Regions from separate parts of the Kitasatospora sp. NPDC051853 genome, predicted to be linked through region 1. Evidence: riboswitches for the same ligand, from Rfam matches in the RefSeq annotation. Region 1 holds a riboswitch; each other region holds the start of a gene.
The links. A riboswitch is a leader RNA that binds a small molecule or an ion and turns the genes downstream of it on or off. The one in region 1 is predicted to bind cyclic di-AMP.
Positions count from the first base shown of each region.

Region 2: it holds a riboswitch for cyclic di-AMP, as region 1 does, so the genes downstream of both, ACIA8O_RS14725 (hypothetical protein) here and ACIA8O_RS06060 (NlpC/P60 family protein) in region 1, are expected to answer to the same signal.
Region 3: it holds a riboswitch for cyclic di-AMP, as region 1 does, so the genes downstream of both, ACIA8O_RS09150 (M23 family metallopeptidase) here and ACIA8O_RS06060 (NlpC/P60 family protein) in region 1, are expected to answer to the same signal.

Region 1 is NZ_JBITBY010000002.1:280,032-284,133, reverse strand. Features, by position in the region: gene ACIA8O_RS06070 (NYN domain-containing protein) at 1-441, shown strand, start outside; gene ACIA8O_RS06065 (NlpC/P60 family protein) at 637-1,668, shown strand; cyclic di-AMP (ydaO/yuaA leader) riboswitch at 2,040-2,201, shown strand; gene ACIA8O_RS06060 (NlpC/P60 family protein) at 2,263-3,327, shown strand; gene ACIA8O_RS06055 (NlpC/P60 family protein) at 3,550-4,102, shown strand, end outside.
Region 2 is NZ_JBITBY010000004.1:534,029-538,130, forward strand. Features, by position in the region: gene ACIA8O_RS14710 (esterase/lipase family protein) at 1-1,030, shown strand, start outside; gene ACIA8O_RS14715 (hypothetical protein) at 1,084-1,239, shown strand; gene ACIA8O_RS14720 (hypothetical protein) at 1,239-1,700, shown strand; cyclic di-AMP (ydaO/yuaA leader) riboswitch at 1,888-2,055, shown strand; gene ACIA8O_RS14725 (hypothetical protein) at 2,062-3,285, shown strand; gene ACIA8O_RS14730 (hypothetical protein) at 3,287-3,766, opposite strand; gene ACIA8O_RS14735 (hypothetical protein) at 3,848-4,102, shown strand, end outside.
Region 3 is NZ_JBITBY010000003.1:21,335-25,436, reverse strand. Features, by position in the region: gene ACIA8O_RS09165 (alpha/beta fold hydrolase) at 1-332, opposite strand, end outside; gene ACIA8O_RS09160 (4-oxalocrotonate tautomerase family protein) at 424-621, shown strand; gene ACIA8O_RS09155 (YiaA/YiaB family inner membrane protein) at 640-930, opposite strand; cyclic di-AMP (ydaO/yuaA leader) riboswitch at 1,143-1,299, shown strand; gene ACIA8O_RS09150 (M23 family metallopeptidase) at 1,312-2,157, shown strand; gene ACIA8O_RS09145 (hypothetical protein) at 2,202-3,077, opposite strand; gene ACIA8O_RS09140 (GNAT family N-acetyltransferase) at 3,144-3,722, shown strand; gene ACIA8O_RS09135 (sensor domain-containing protein) at 3,833-4,102, shown strand, end outside.

The DNA of each region.
Region 1 (4,102 bases):
GTGGCCCGGCGGGCGCTGGCCGAGGACGATCCGGCGCTGCTGGACCAGCTGCTGGCGATCCCTCAGGTCCACCTGGTGGTGGACGGCTACAACGTGACGAAGACCGGGTACCCGACGCTGCCGCTGGAGCAGCAGCGGATGCGGCTGCTGGGCGGGCTGGCGATGCTGGCCCAGCGCAGCCAGGCCGAGGTGACCTGCGTCTTCGACGGCCAGGACTTGGACGCACCGGTCATCATGGCCCCGCCGCGCGGGGTGCGGGTGCGGTTCAGCCGGACCGGCGAGACGGCGGACGAGCTGATCCGCCGTCTGGTGCGGGCGGAGCCGCAGGGGCGTGCGGTGGTGGTGGTCTCCACCGACAAGGAAGTGGCGGACGGCGTGAAGAAGGCGGGGGCGCGCCCGGTCTCCTCGATGCTGCTGCTCCGGCGGCTGTCCAGGCCGTGAACTCTTCTGACCCCAGGTCAGGGGAGAGTGGCGCGTTTGTGTCCGTACCGTGAAAGCCGCCGTGCGTAGGGAAGTTCGTCCCGGTAGGGGAGTGGCGCGACGAGCCCTGACTCACTAGGGTCAGGCGTCAAACCTATTTTCTGGACTACCGCCCGAACGGGTGAGCGTCCAGGAGTGCTGAAGGAGTTCGTCACCTTGGCTTCCCACCGCCGTCCCAAGCAGCCGAGCCGCGCACGGGTCTCCGTGCTCACCGCCGCCGCTGCGACCGCGGTCGCGCTCTCCGCGCAGGCCGGTGCCTACGCGGCCCCCGCGAAGCCGACCAAGGACGAGGTCAAGGCGCAGGTCGACAAGCTCTACGAAGAGGGCGAGCAGGCCGCCGAGCGCTACAACGGCGCCAAGGAGCGGGCCGACCAGCTGCACAAGCAGGCCGACCAGCTGCAGGACCAGGTGGCCCGCGGCCAGGAGCAGATGACCCAGCTGCAGACCGGCCTGGCCGCCGTGGCGGCGGAGGAGTACCGCAACGGCGGCGTCGACCCGTCGGTGGCGCTGATGCTCGCCTCCGACCCGGACGGCTACCTGAGCAAGGCGTCCAGCGCCGACCAGGTCAACCAGACCCAGGCGCAGACCCTGCGCTCGCTCCAGGAGCAGCAGCGTCGGCTGGACCAGCAGAAGGCCGAGGCCGCCTCGGTGCTGGCCGAGCTGGACCGCAACACCAAGGCGCTGAACGACTCCAAGGTCGAGGTCCAGCGCAAGCTGCAGGAGGCCAAGGACCTCCTCAACCAGCTGAGCGCCGCCGACCGCGCCGCCATCACCACCGGCGACCGCTCCTCCCGCGGCGCCACCCGGGTGGACCCGAGCACCCTGCCGCAGGCCGCCGGCTACGCGGGCGTGGCGATGAACGCCGCGCTCAGCAAGCAGGGCCGCGCGTACGTCTGGGGCGCCACCGGCCCGAACAACTTCGACTGCTCCGGCCTGATGGTCTGGGCCTACGCGCAGGCCGGCGTCTCGCTGCCGCGCACCTCGCAGTCGCAGGCCACCGTCGGCACCAACGTCGGCAAGGACGTCGCCAACGCGCAGCCGGGCGACCTGATCATCTATCACAGCGACGCCCACCACGTCGGCATGTACATCGGCAACGGCATGATGGTGCACGCGCCGCGCACCGGTGACGTGGTCAAGGTGGCCCGCGCCGACGTGATGCCGATCAAGACCATCCGCCGCGTCTGACGCTCGCTCAGCCGAGCACGGCATAACGGACATCTGGTGCGCCACGGGGCAACTGACGCCGCGTGACACGCCCGGGCCCGCCGGAATCCCGCTGTGATGTGGGACACCTCCGGCGGGCCCTCCGTCGTCCCGGGGCGGCCAAATGTCGGCGCACCGTGCATTCGTGATCACGCTCGGTCGCAATCACAAATGCACTTGGACTTTCTTCCGCCTTTTTTCTTACAAGGATTTGAACCGATCACGGTTGGGTTACTAGGGTCCTTGTCGAACCACCGCACTGTCGATCGTCCAGCCTGGACGGCGGCGGTGGTTACCGCCGAGTTCGAGACGCAGCGGGGCAGGGACAGTTGACTGCCCGACAGGGGAACCCCGAGGGGTGGCTGCCGATCGGAGCCGGGGAACCACGTTCCTCGGGGTGAATCGGCGTCAGGCCGGCCGGGCCGTCGCGAGACGGTGCGGGGGTGAGACGTCGTAGGGCTACCTTCCAGCCCGAACCCGTCAGCTCACCCGGTAGGCGGACGTAGGAAGAAGGAGTCCGCCTTCGTGGCGTCCCATCGTCGTCCCAAGCCTGCCAGTCGTACCCGCGTCTCGATCATGACGGCCGCCGCGGCCGCCGCCGTGGTCCTCTCCAGCCAGACCGGAGCGCACGCCGACCCGCAGCCCTCCAAGGACGAGGTCAAGAGCCAGATCGACCAGCTCAACGAGCAGGCCGAGGTCACGACCGAGCAGTACAACGCGAACACCGAGAAGCAGCAGGCCCTGCAGACCCAGGTCGGCCACCTCCAGGACGAGGTGGCGCGCGGCCAGGAGCAGGTGAACGCGCTCCAGGCGAGCCTCGGTGAGATCGCCGCCGAGCAGTACCGCAGCGGTGGGATATCGCCGACCGTGCAGCTGATGCTCTCCAGCAGCCCGGACGCCTTCCTCGGCCAGGCCGGCGCCATCAACCAGGTCGGCGTCTCGCAGGCCGACGCGCTGAAGCAGCTGAAGACCGAGCAGGACAAGCTCGACCGTCAGAAGGCCGAGACCGAGGGCAAGCTGGCCGATCTGGAGAAGACCAGCCAGCAGCTGAAGGCCCAGAAGGAAGACGTCCAAGGCAAGCTGGCGAAGGCCCAGGCCCTCTTCGACTCGCTGGACGCGGCCGAGAAGCAGAAGATCCGCGAGGCCGAGGAGAAGGCCGCCGCCGAGGCGACCGCCAAGGCCGCCGCCGCGAAGGCCTCCAAGCCGCAGTCCTCCGCCCCCGCCGGTGGCGGCGACGCGCGGGCCTCCCGCTCGGAGAGCCGCACCGACCTCAGCAGCGTCCCGGCCGGCTCCTACGCCGCGACCGTGATCGCCGCCGCCGAGGCGCAGATCGGCAAGCCCTACGGCTGGGGCGCCACCGGCCCGAGCGCCTTCGACTGCTCCGGCCTGATGGTCTGGGCGTTCAACAAGGCCGGCATCTCGCTGCCGCGCACCTCGCAGTCGCAGGCCGGCGCCGGCACCAACATCGGCACCAACATCGCCGACGCCAAGCCCGGCGACCTGATCATCTACTACGGCGACCGCCACCACGTCGGTCTCTACGTCGGCGGCGGCCAGATCGTGCACGCCCCGCGCACCGGCACCCTGGTCCGGCACGAGTCCGCCACGGTGATGCCGATCAACGCGATCGTCCGGGTCTGACCCACCCGAACGTCCTACACGCCGCAGGCCCGGCCCCGTGCCGGGCCTGCGGCGTTTCCCGACGGTGGATCAGCTGTCCGATTAGTGGTCAAATATTCGTCCCTGTAGGGGTTTGGACTAGATCGCCGCGACTCGCTAACGTCTGCCCCCGGACCTCCGTCAGGACGCCCGCCCGTCCGGGCGGCGGCGGTGGCCCGGCCGCAGCCCTTAGGAGCCGCCGCCGTGTCTCGTTCCCCCCTGCCGGCCGCCCGCCGGCTGACCCGGGCGCTGGTGCTGACCGCCGCCGCCACCACGGTGCTCGGCGTCGCGGCGGCCGGGGGCGCGGCCGCCGCCCCCGGTGCCCCGGCCGAGCCGACCTCCCGCAAGGACGTCAAGGCCCAGGTCGACCAGATCTACCAGGAGACCGAGCAGGCCTCCGAGCGCGCCAACGCCGCCCAGGAGCAGCAGCGCGTCCTCCAGGCCGAGACCGGCGCCCTCCAGGACCAGGTGGCCGCCGCCCAGGAGGAGCTCAACCGGCTGCGCTCCGACCTCGGTTCGGTGGCCGCCGCCCAGTACCGGGCCGGGGGCATCGACCCGGCGGTCCAGCTGATGCTGGACTCCGACCCGGCCGGCTACCTCTACCGGGCCCGCACCCTGGACCAGGTGAGCGAACGGCAGAACGACACCCTGCGCCAGGTGATCGACCGTCAGCGCCGCCTGGACCAGCGCCGCGCCGAGACCTCCGCCAAGCTGGCCGAGCTGGAGTCGGTGCGGCGCACCCTGGCGGAGAGCAAGC
Region 2 (4,102 bases), on a different contig from region 1:
CGCCCGGGTCACGTACTTCGGCGGGGTGAAGCGCCCCTCCTCGGCCCGCTTCCTGCTCTACTCCGCCTCCGGCTGGGACGGCGGCGCCAAGTCCGCCGTGCTGCTGGTGCACGGGGCCAACGACAACGCGGACCGGGCCTGGGCGAACCCCGCCGAGAGCGGCAACTGCGGTGCGGCGAGCTGTCCTTCGACCGGCCTGGCGCAGCAGCTGGCCGCCGCCGGCCACCGGGTCTTCGCGATCGGCTTCGCCCACAAGCACGGTGACAACCTGATGCAGGCACAGGCCGTCGGCGACGCGATCGCGGTGATCCGGGACCGCCTCGGGGTGGCGCAGGTCGACCTGGTGTCCTGGAGCAAGGGCGAGGTGGCGGCCCGGAGTTGGGTCTCCTCGGTCCGGCCGTCCTGGGGGCGGGCCTACCCCGGCGACGTCCGCCGCCTGGTCACCCTCGGCGGTCCGAACGGCGGCCTCGACTACGTCTACGCGCACGGCTGGAGCTTCTCGCTGGCCACCTGGCCCGCCTGCGGCGGCACGGCCAACGCGCCCTCCCCGCACCTCTGGATGACCTGCTACGGCACCTACACCTCCCAGCCCTGCCTGGGCGTGCTGCCGGTCAACGGCTCCGACTGCTTCCCCGGCCAGCGCCAACTGCTCGCCCGCTGGGACGGGAGGTACGGCGTGGACCAGCTCACCCAGGACTGGTGGACCACCTACTACGGCGGCCAGGGCTACTACACCTCCGGCCAGGGCATCCAGGCCGCGATCGACGCGGGCTCGCTGATCGCCCCGCTGCACGCCGCGGGCACCCCCGCCGCCGTCCCCGCCTACCTGCTGGCCGGCGGCTCCGCCGACCTCCCCGGCCTGCTCAACGAGAACCGCGGCCCGAGCGACGGCATCGTCCTCACCGCCAGCGCCCTGGACACCACCGGCATCCGAACGGTCGGCGGCACGAAACTGTTCACCGACCTGAACCACCTCGAACTCGGCTGGGCCCCGGCCGCCGCCACCCAGGTCGCCGCCTGGCTCGGCTGAAAAGCGATCCCGCCGGAATTCCCCCCACTGTTCGTGCTCTGTACGCGCAGGATGTGGAGCGGGCGATCTGCACCCCCGACGACAGCCGGTTCACCGAACTGACCGTCGACGGCGGTGCGGCGCTGAACAACGACGAACTGGGGCTGGTCCGCCGCCCTGCGATCATGACGAGCATGAGCATCGACATACCGACCCTTCCGGAGTGCTGATGGAGTACGTCGTCGCGGCCGCGGGCACGCACACGGTCGAGGTCTGCCGTGAGGCGCTCGGCGATCGGGCGGGGCTGGACTTCAGGGTGGGTTCGGTGGCCGATACCGGCTTCGACTGCGACGCCGTGATCCTCAGTTCCCCGCTGGCGCACGAGCGTTACGGGGGAGTACCGATACCCGGTTCGGCACAGCTCCTGGTCAACCACCGGGGTGACGGTGCTCCGCCGGTCGTCATCGCCACGCCGGTCGTTCCGTGGGAGGAACCGGCACGGCACCTCGCGGCAGCGGAGGCCGAGGTCCGGACGCACCGGATCCTCGCGGCGTGCGTCGACGCGTTCACGGCCGGACGGTCCGTGAACGCGCCCGGCCCTCGGATCCTGATCCATCTGGAGGGAGCAGGGATCGACCGGCCGGAGCTGTCCCCCACGATCGGGGGGATCGCCCGACTGCTGGCCGACTGATCGTCCGGCCACGAGTACGGAAGGGTTGCCCGCCGAACGATCGGCGGGCAACCCTTCCGCATGTCCGAGGGGCGTGTGAGGGAGGTCTCGTTGTCGCGGGGCGGGGGAGCTGCCTAGCCTGCATGGAGTTCGTGTAGCTGCGGACACCCGTCGGCGGGGCGCCGAGTCCTGCCTGCCCGTCGACGGTCACTCGACCACATCGAGTACGGGCAGGAGCGGGGGAACCAGGTCAGTACGTGACCCCTGCCCGCCCACTCGGCGCAGGGGCACTCGGGGTGAAGCCGCTCACGGGCGGCCGGGCGTTTCCTCACGCCCGAACCCGACAGCTCACCTCGCAGGCGTCGGAAGAGGACTCCTGCCCATGCGCATCTCCGTCACTCCGGCACGCCTCGGCGCGGCCGCCCTGGTGGCCGTCCCGCTGATCGCCGCCGCCCCGTTGGCCGGCCAGGCCGAGGCCGTCACCTACGTCACCCAGGACCGGCTCAGCCCGACCGCGATGTCGGCCGACGTCGCCGCCCGGGCCAGCCTGACCGTGCACTCGGGTTACTGCTTCACCGCCAAGACCCTCGGCGTCGGCGTCCGGGACGCCGCCGGCCGCAACCTCGACTTCCCCGGCAACGCGAGCAACGTGCGGATCTGCCCGGGCGGGGTGACCTTCACCAGCGGTGCCCGGGCACTGCCGGCCGGGACGTACACCCAGTTCGGCTTCTGGCAGGACCAGAACGGGGGCTGGCACAACCTGCCGTCCCGTCAGCTGACCGTCGGCGGTGGCTCGGTGACCCCGACCCCCACGCCGACGCCCACCCCCACTCCCACGCCGACCCCGACGCCGACCCCGACGCCCACGCCGACCCCGACGCCCACCCCCACGCCGACCCCGGCGCCGGGTGGTTCGCCCGTGCCGGGCAAGGCGCTGACCTGGTCGGAGGAGTTCGACGCGCCCGTCGCGCTCGGCAGCAAGTGGGTCAACGACCGCAGCAGCAGCTACCGTTACGGCAACCACAACCCCGACGACAACAAGCTGGACTGGCTGAACCCGTCCGGCGTCTCGGTCGCGAACGGTGTGGCCACCTTCACCGCCAAGCCCTCCGCGCACACCCTGGAGAACGGCAGGCAGGCCTGGGACACCGGGCTGCTCACCACCGAGTACTCCTCGCAGGGCTTCCAGGTGCGCACCGGCGACTACGCCGAGGCCCGGGTCAAGCTGCCCTCCGAGGCGGGTGCCTGGCCGGCGCTGTGGACCTGGAAGGACGGCAACGGGGAGATCGACACCTTCGAGTACCACCCGGACAACGCCGCGCTGCTGGAGCTGACCAACCACGTCAGGTCCGGCCAGAAGTACCACACCGACGCCTCGGCCGTCGGCCACGACAAGTGGGTCACCATCGGCACGTACTACGGCGCGAACTCCGTCGACTGGTACGTGAACGGCGTCAAGGTCTTCTCCGACAACCAGGGCGTCGGGTCCAGCTGGTCCGCCTACCTGATCCTCAACCTCTCGGTGGGTGCCGGGAAGTACCACCCGGGGCCGTCCGGCACCGCGCCGATCGACTTCGCCGCGGACTGGGTGCGGGTCTACCGCTGAGTCAGCTCACGGACAGCGTGAACGGCGTGGAGTTGTTCGTGCCGTCCGTGTCGTCCGCGCTGTACACCCTGACCTGCCCCTCGGCCTGCGTGCCGGGGGGCAGGTCCGCGTCCACCCGGACCGGGGCGATCGCGGTGGCGGTCCGGAGCGGGGCCAGCCCGGCCGGGAAGGTGCAGGTCAGGACGTGGTGGCCGGCCGTGGCCCGGCAGTCCGCCGGGAAGGTCGGGCTCTCGAAGGTGAAACCGGCGGGCAGCGTGATCGTCACCCGGAACGGGGAGGCGGTCCGGTCGGGCCCCCGGTTGGCGACGAAGCCGTGCGCGCTGGTGGTGCCGCCGGGCGGGGCCGGGTCCGCGTCGATCCGGACCACCTCCAGGTCGGAGTGCGAAGGGGCGGCGTTCGCGGGGGTGGTCGCCCCCAGCACCAGCGCCGCCGCCCCGGCCAGTACGGCCGTCAGCTTCCGTCCACCCGCGCGTCCACCCATGGTCCACTCCGTTCGCTCTCCGTCTCACTCCCTGCACAGAATGTATCGGCGTAGCGTGGAAGAGAGGCGGAGGTGAGGACGGTGTCCGGACAGGTGTTGAGTGAGGTCTCCGGGGTGGTCGGCCCCGACAGGGAGGCCCAACTGGTGACGTCCTACCGGGAGTTGGTGGCGGGTGAGCTGCCCCGGGGGTTGATCAGGACGGAGCTGCTGCGAGGGCCGGGTGGCCGATGGCGGGTGCAGAGCCTGTGGCGGGACAAGGCCTCGCTGGAGGCCGTCCGGGCGGATCCGAAGCTGGCCGCCGCACCCCGGCTGTTCCGCGAGGTGGGCGTCGAGCCG
Region 3 (4,102 bases), on a different contig from region 1:
CTGACCACGGTGGCCCCGGTGTAGGAGTTCCCGGCCAGCGCGGCGCGCTCGACGCCGAGGTGGTCGAGCAGGGCCAGCACGTCGCCGGCCAGGGCGGCGGGGGAGTAGTCGTCCCAGTCGATCGAGGACTCGCCGAAGCCGCGCAGGTCCAGGGTGATCACCCGGTGCCCGGCGGCGGCCAGCAGCGGGCGCAGGTACCGGTAGACGGTGCGGGAGTCGAGCATGCCGGGGAGCAGGACCACCGGCAGGCCGGTGCCGGGGGTGTCGTCGTAGGCCAGCCGGCCGCCGGGGAGGTCGAGGTACCGGGTCTCGGGGTGCGTCTGCGTCGCCATGCCTCAAAGCTAAGGCTAATAGCCTTAGCCGTCAATGGGTGCGGCGGTGCTAGCGTGCGGAGCGCAGGAGTCCGAACGCGGAAGGGGCGTCATGCCGTTCATCAACGTCAAGCAGCTGTCCGGCCGGAGCGAGGGGCAGCGGGCCGAGATCGCCCGCGAGCTCACCGCGACCTACGCCCGGATCACCGGCGTGAGCCCGGAGAACATCTGGGTGGCGATCGAGGAGATCCCGGCCGAGAACTGGTCCTCGGCCGGCGAGACCTTCGCGGCCAAGCGCGCCAAGGGCTGACGGCGGCTCAGGAGGGGGTCAGGGGGCGTCCACCCGGAACGGGTCGTGCTCGGCCAGGAGCTTCTCCAGTCGCGCCTGGTCGACCCGGGTGGTGATCTCCCCCTCCTCCTGGCGGTCCCGGATCACCTTGGCGAGGGTGAATGCCGAGGTGATCTCCCAGAGCAGGCCGACCGCGAGGAATGCCCGCATCCAGGCGTTCACCGGCAGGTAGAGCACCCCGAGGGCGAGGGCGGCGGTGGCCAGCGCGAAGGAGAGCACGGCCTGGGCGTAGTAGGCGTTGGTGGTCCGGGGCTGGGTGGCTGCGGTCATGCTCCCAGGATGGCCAACTCCCTTGCCCCCCACCTGAGTACGGGTGCTCAACCCGGGCCCGTGCGGCGGGCTGAGTACCCGGCCCGGCGGGCCCGGGTCACGGCGCGTCAGAAAGAGATGGACTGCACCACTCAAGCCGCTTGGAATCATGGGCTCCTAGGATTAACGTTTGATAACGCAGCGCGGTCGGCAACGCCGTACCCGAACGGCACCGTGCGCCGTCGCCTAATCCCACGGCCCTCCCACGGGCGGGCCAGGGAGCCGGGGAACCACGTTCCTTGGGGTGAATCGGCCGGGCCCCACCCGGCCGTAGGAGACCTTCCTGCTCCGAACCCGTCAGCTAACCCGGTAGGCGCGAAGGAAGGAAAGGAGCGCGCCTCCGTGGCGTCGACGCACACCCAGGCACACCCCCGGCAGGACGGCAGCGGCACCACCCAGCTGCTCGACCACCCCCTCCCGCAGGAGGCCGCCCGGCACCGGATGCCCCGTCAGACCCGCTCCTCCGGCCCGCTGCTCGGCGTCACCGCGATGGCCGCCTCGCTCGGCGCCACCGGCTTCGCCGCGGCCGCCCCGGCCGCCGCCGCTCCCGCCACCCCGCCCGCCGTCGCCGCCGCCGACCAGGCCGACGCGGACCGCACCGCCGGGGAGCGCCCGCTCTCCGCCGACCCCGGGCTGGCCCTCGCCGCCCGCATCCAGCAGCAGGCCGACGGCCAGCGCACCTCCGCCGAGGAGACCGCCCGGCTGGCCGCTGCCCAGGAGGCCGAGGCCAAGCGCACCGCCCAGGCCCAGGAGCAGGCCGCCGCCGAGGCCGCCGCGGAGCAGGCCGCGCAGGGCGCCTTCACCCTCCCCACCAGCGGCTACCAGCTGACCGCGCACTACGGGCAGTCCGGCTCCTACTGGTCCCACCTGCACACCGGCCTGGACTTCGCCGCCGCCACCGGCACCCCCGTGGCCGCCGTCACCGGAGGCACCGTCAGCTCGGCCGGCTGGTCCGGCGCCTACGGCTACCGGGTGATCCAGACCCTCCCCGACGGCACCGAGCTCTGGTACTGCCACCTCTCCTCGATCACCGTCGCCTCCGGCCAGGTCGCCCCCGGCACCGTGCTCGGCAAGGTCGGCGCCACCGGCAACGTCACCGGCCCCCACCTCCACCTGGAGGTCCGCCCCGCCGGCGCCACCCCGGTCGACCCCCTGACCTGGCTCCAGGCCCACGGCCTCAACCCCTGACACCCCGTCGGGCCCGCCGCCTCCCCGGCCGCGGGCCCGGTCCGTCAGTCCTGCTCCTCCGCCTCGTACCCCTGGGCCGCCAGGTAGGCGTCGATCTCCTCGTGCCCCGGCTCCGGCGCCAGGTCCGGGTACTCGTGCACCAGCAGCGCCGCCAGCCCCGGCACCGTCCACTCGCCGCACAGCCGCAGCGCCTCCTCGGCCACCGCCGCCTCGAAGGCGTCGAAGTCCCCCGAGAGCTCCTCCGGCATCGGCAGCCCGAGCGCGTTCAGCCCCGCCAGGTTCCGGTAGGAGCGCTGCATCAGCCGGTTCTCCAGCAGCATCCGCGCCCCGTCCGTCGCCATCCCGACCGAGATCACCCGGGTCGGCCCCCAGCCGCCGTCCGAGTCCACCTCGTCCAGCCCGGCCAGGGCCCCGAACGCCTCGGCCCGCTGATCCGGCGTCAGCTCCCGGAACCCGTCCAGCCAGCCCCGCACCGCGCCCTCGTCCGCCGTGTCCACCCCGTCCGCCCGCAGCAGCAGCGCGTACAGCCGGGGCCAGGTCACCAGGTGCGGCTGGCGCAGCAGCCCGCAGAGCAGCTCGCCCTGCCACTCCGCCTCCGCGTGCAGCTTCTCCTGCCGCTTGGCGTTCAGCCGCTTGGTGGCCCGCTGGTGGTCGATCAGCAGCTCCACCGCCCTGCCGTACGCCTCCGGCTCGGACTCCGGCTGGACGTACAGGTAGAGCCGCTCGTAGAGCAGCTGCTCCAGCACCGCGGAGGTCAGCTCCGGGAAGCCGTCGTGCATCCGGCCGTCGCCCAGCTCCAGCAGGGTGAGCACGGTGCGCAGCGCGGGCTCCGGCACCGGCGGCCGCCCCTCTTCGGCGGCCCAGTCGAGCAGGTCGTCGGCGCGGGTGCGGGGGCTGAGCAGGAGGTCCTCGTGGTTCACCCTCGTACGGTATCCGGTGACGGACCGTCGGGACGCCGGGACGCCGTCCGCGTAGGGTCGTGCTCCATGGACCCCGTCCGGCTCACCGGCCCCCGGCTCGCGCTGCGCGAACTGCACGGCACGCCCGAGGAGGCGGCCGCCCTGCACGCCGTCTACGGCGACCCCGAGACCGTTCGGTACCTCGCCTTCGAACCGGCCGACCTCGACACCTGTGCCGACCAGCTCGGGCTCGCCCTCGACCTCGCCGAGGAACACCCCCGCACCGGCTACCGACTGGCCGTCACCCGCCACGCCGACGGCCCACCGGAGAGCGCCCCGCTGATCGGCAGCGCCGTCCTCACCGTCGAGTCCGCCCACGCCGCCTCGATCGGCTACGCGCTGCGCCGCGACACCTGGGGCCGCGGCCACGGCGGCGAGGTCACCGACCTGCTCTGCGCCCTGGCCTTCGACACCCTCGGCCTCGCCCGCCTGGCCGCCCGGGTCGATCCCGCCAACACCGCCTCCGCCCGGCTGCTCCTGCGGGCCGGCTTCCGCCTGGAGGGCCGCATCCGCCGCGACCTGAGGGTCGGCGGCCGCTGGTGCGACTCCGACCAGTACTCCCTCCTCGACGACGAGTGGCCCGGCCCCGCTCCCGCCCGGGGGTAGGGAGAACCCCACCCCCCACGCACCGGTGGACCTCATTCCCCCGCCCCGCCCTCCACTGCGACCGTAGGACGGTGAGCCCGGAGCGGCCGGAGGCGGACGAGGAGCCCGTGATGACCAGTCAGACCCACCCCTACCCGGCGCAGTACGGCGGACGGACGGAGGGCCCCGCCCGACCCGGCTTCTGGCGGGCGCCGTTCACCGCCGCCCCCTACCGCGAACTGGGCTTCCTGCTCACCGCCTTCCCGCTCGCGGTCCTCGGCTTCGCCTTCACGGTGGCGCTCTTCTCGGCCGGCCTCGGCCTGCTGGTCACCGTCCTCGGCCTCCCCGTCCTGGCCGCCCTCACCACCACCGGCCGCGGCTTCGCCGCCCTGGAGCGCCAC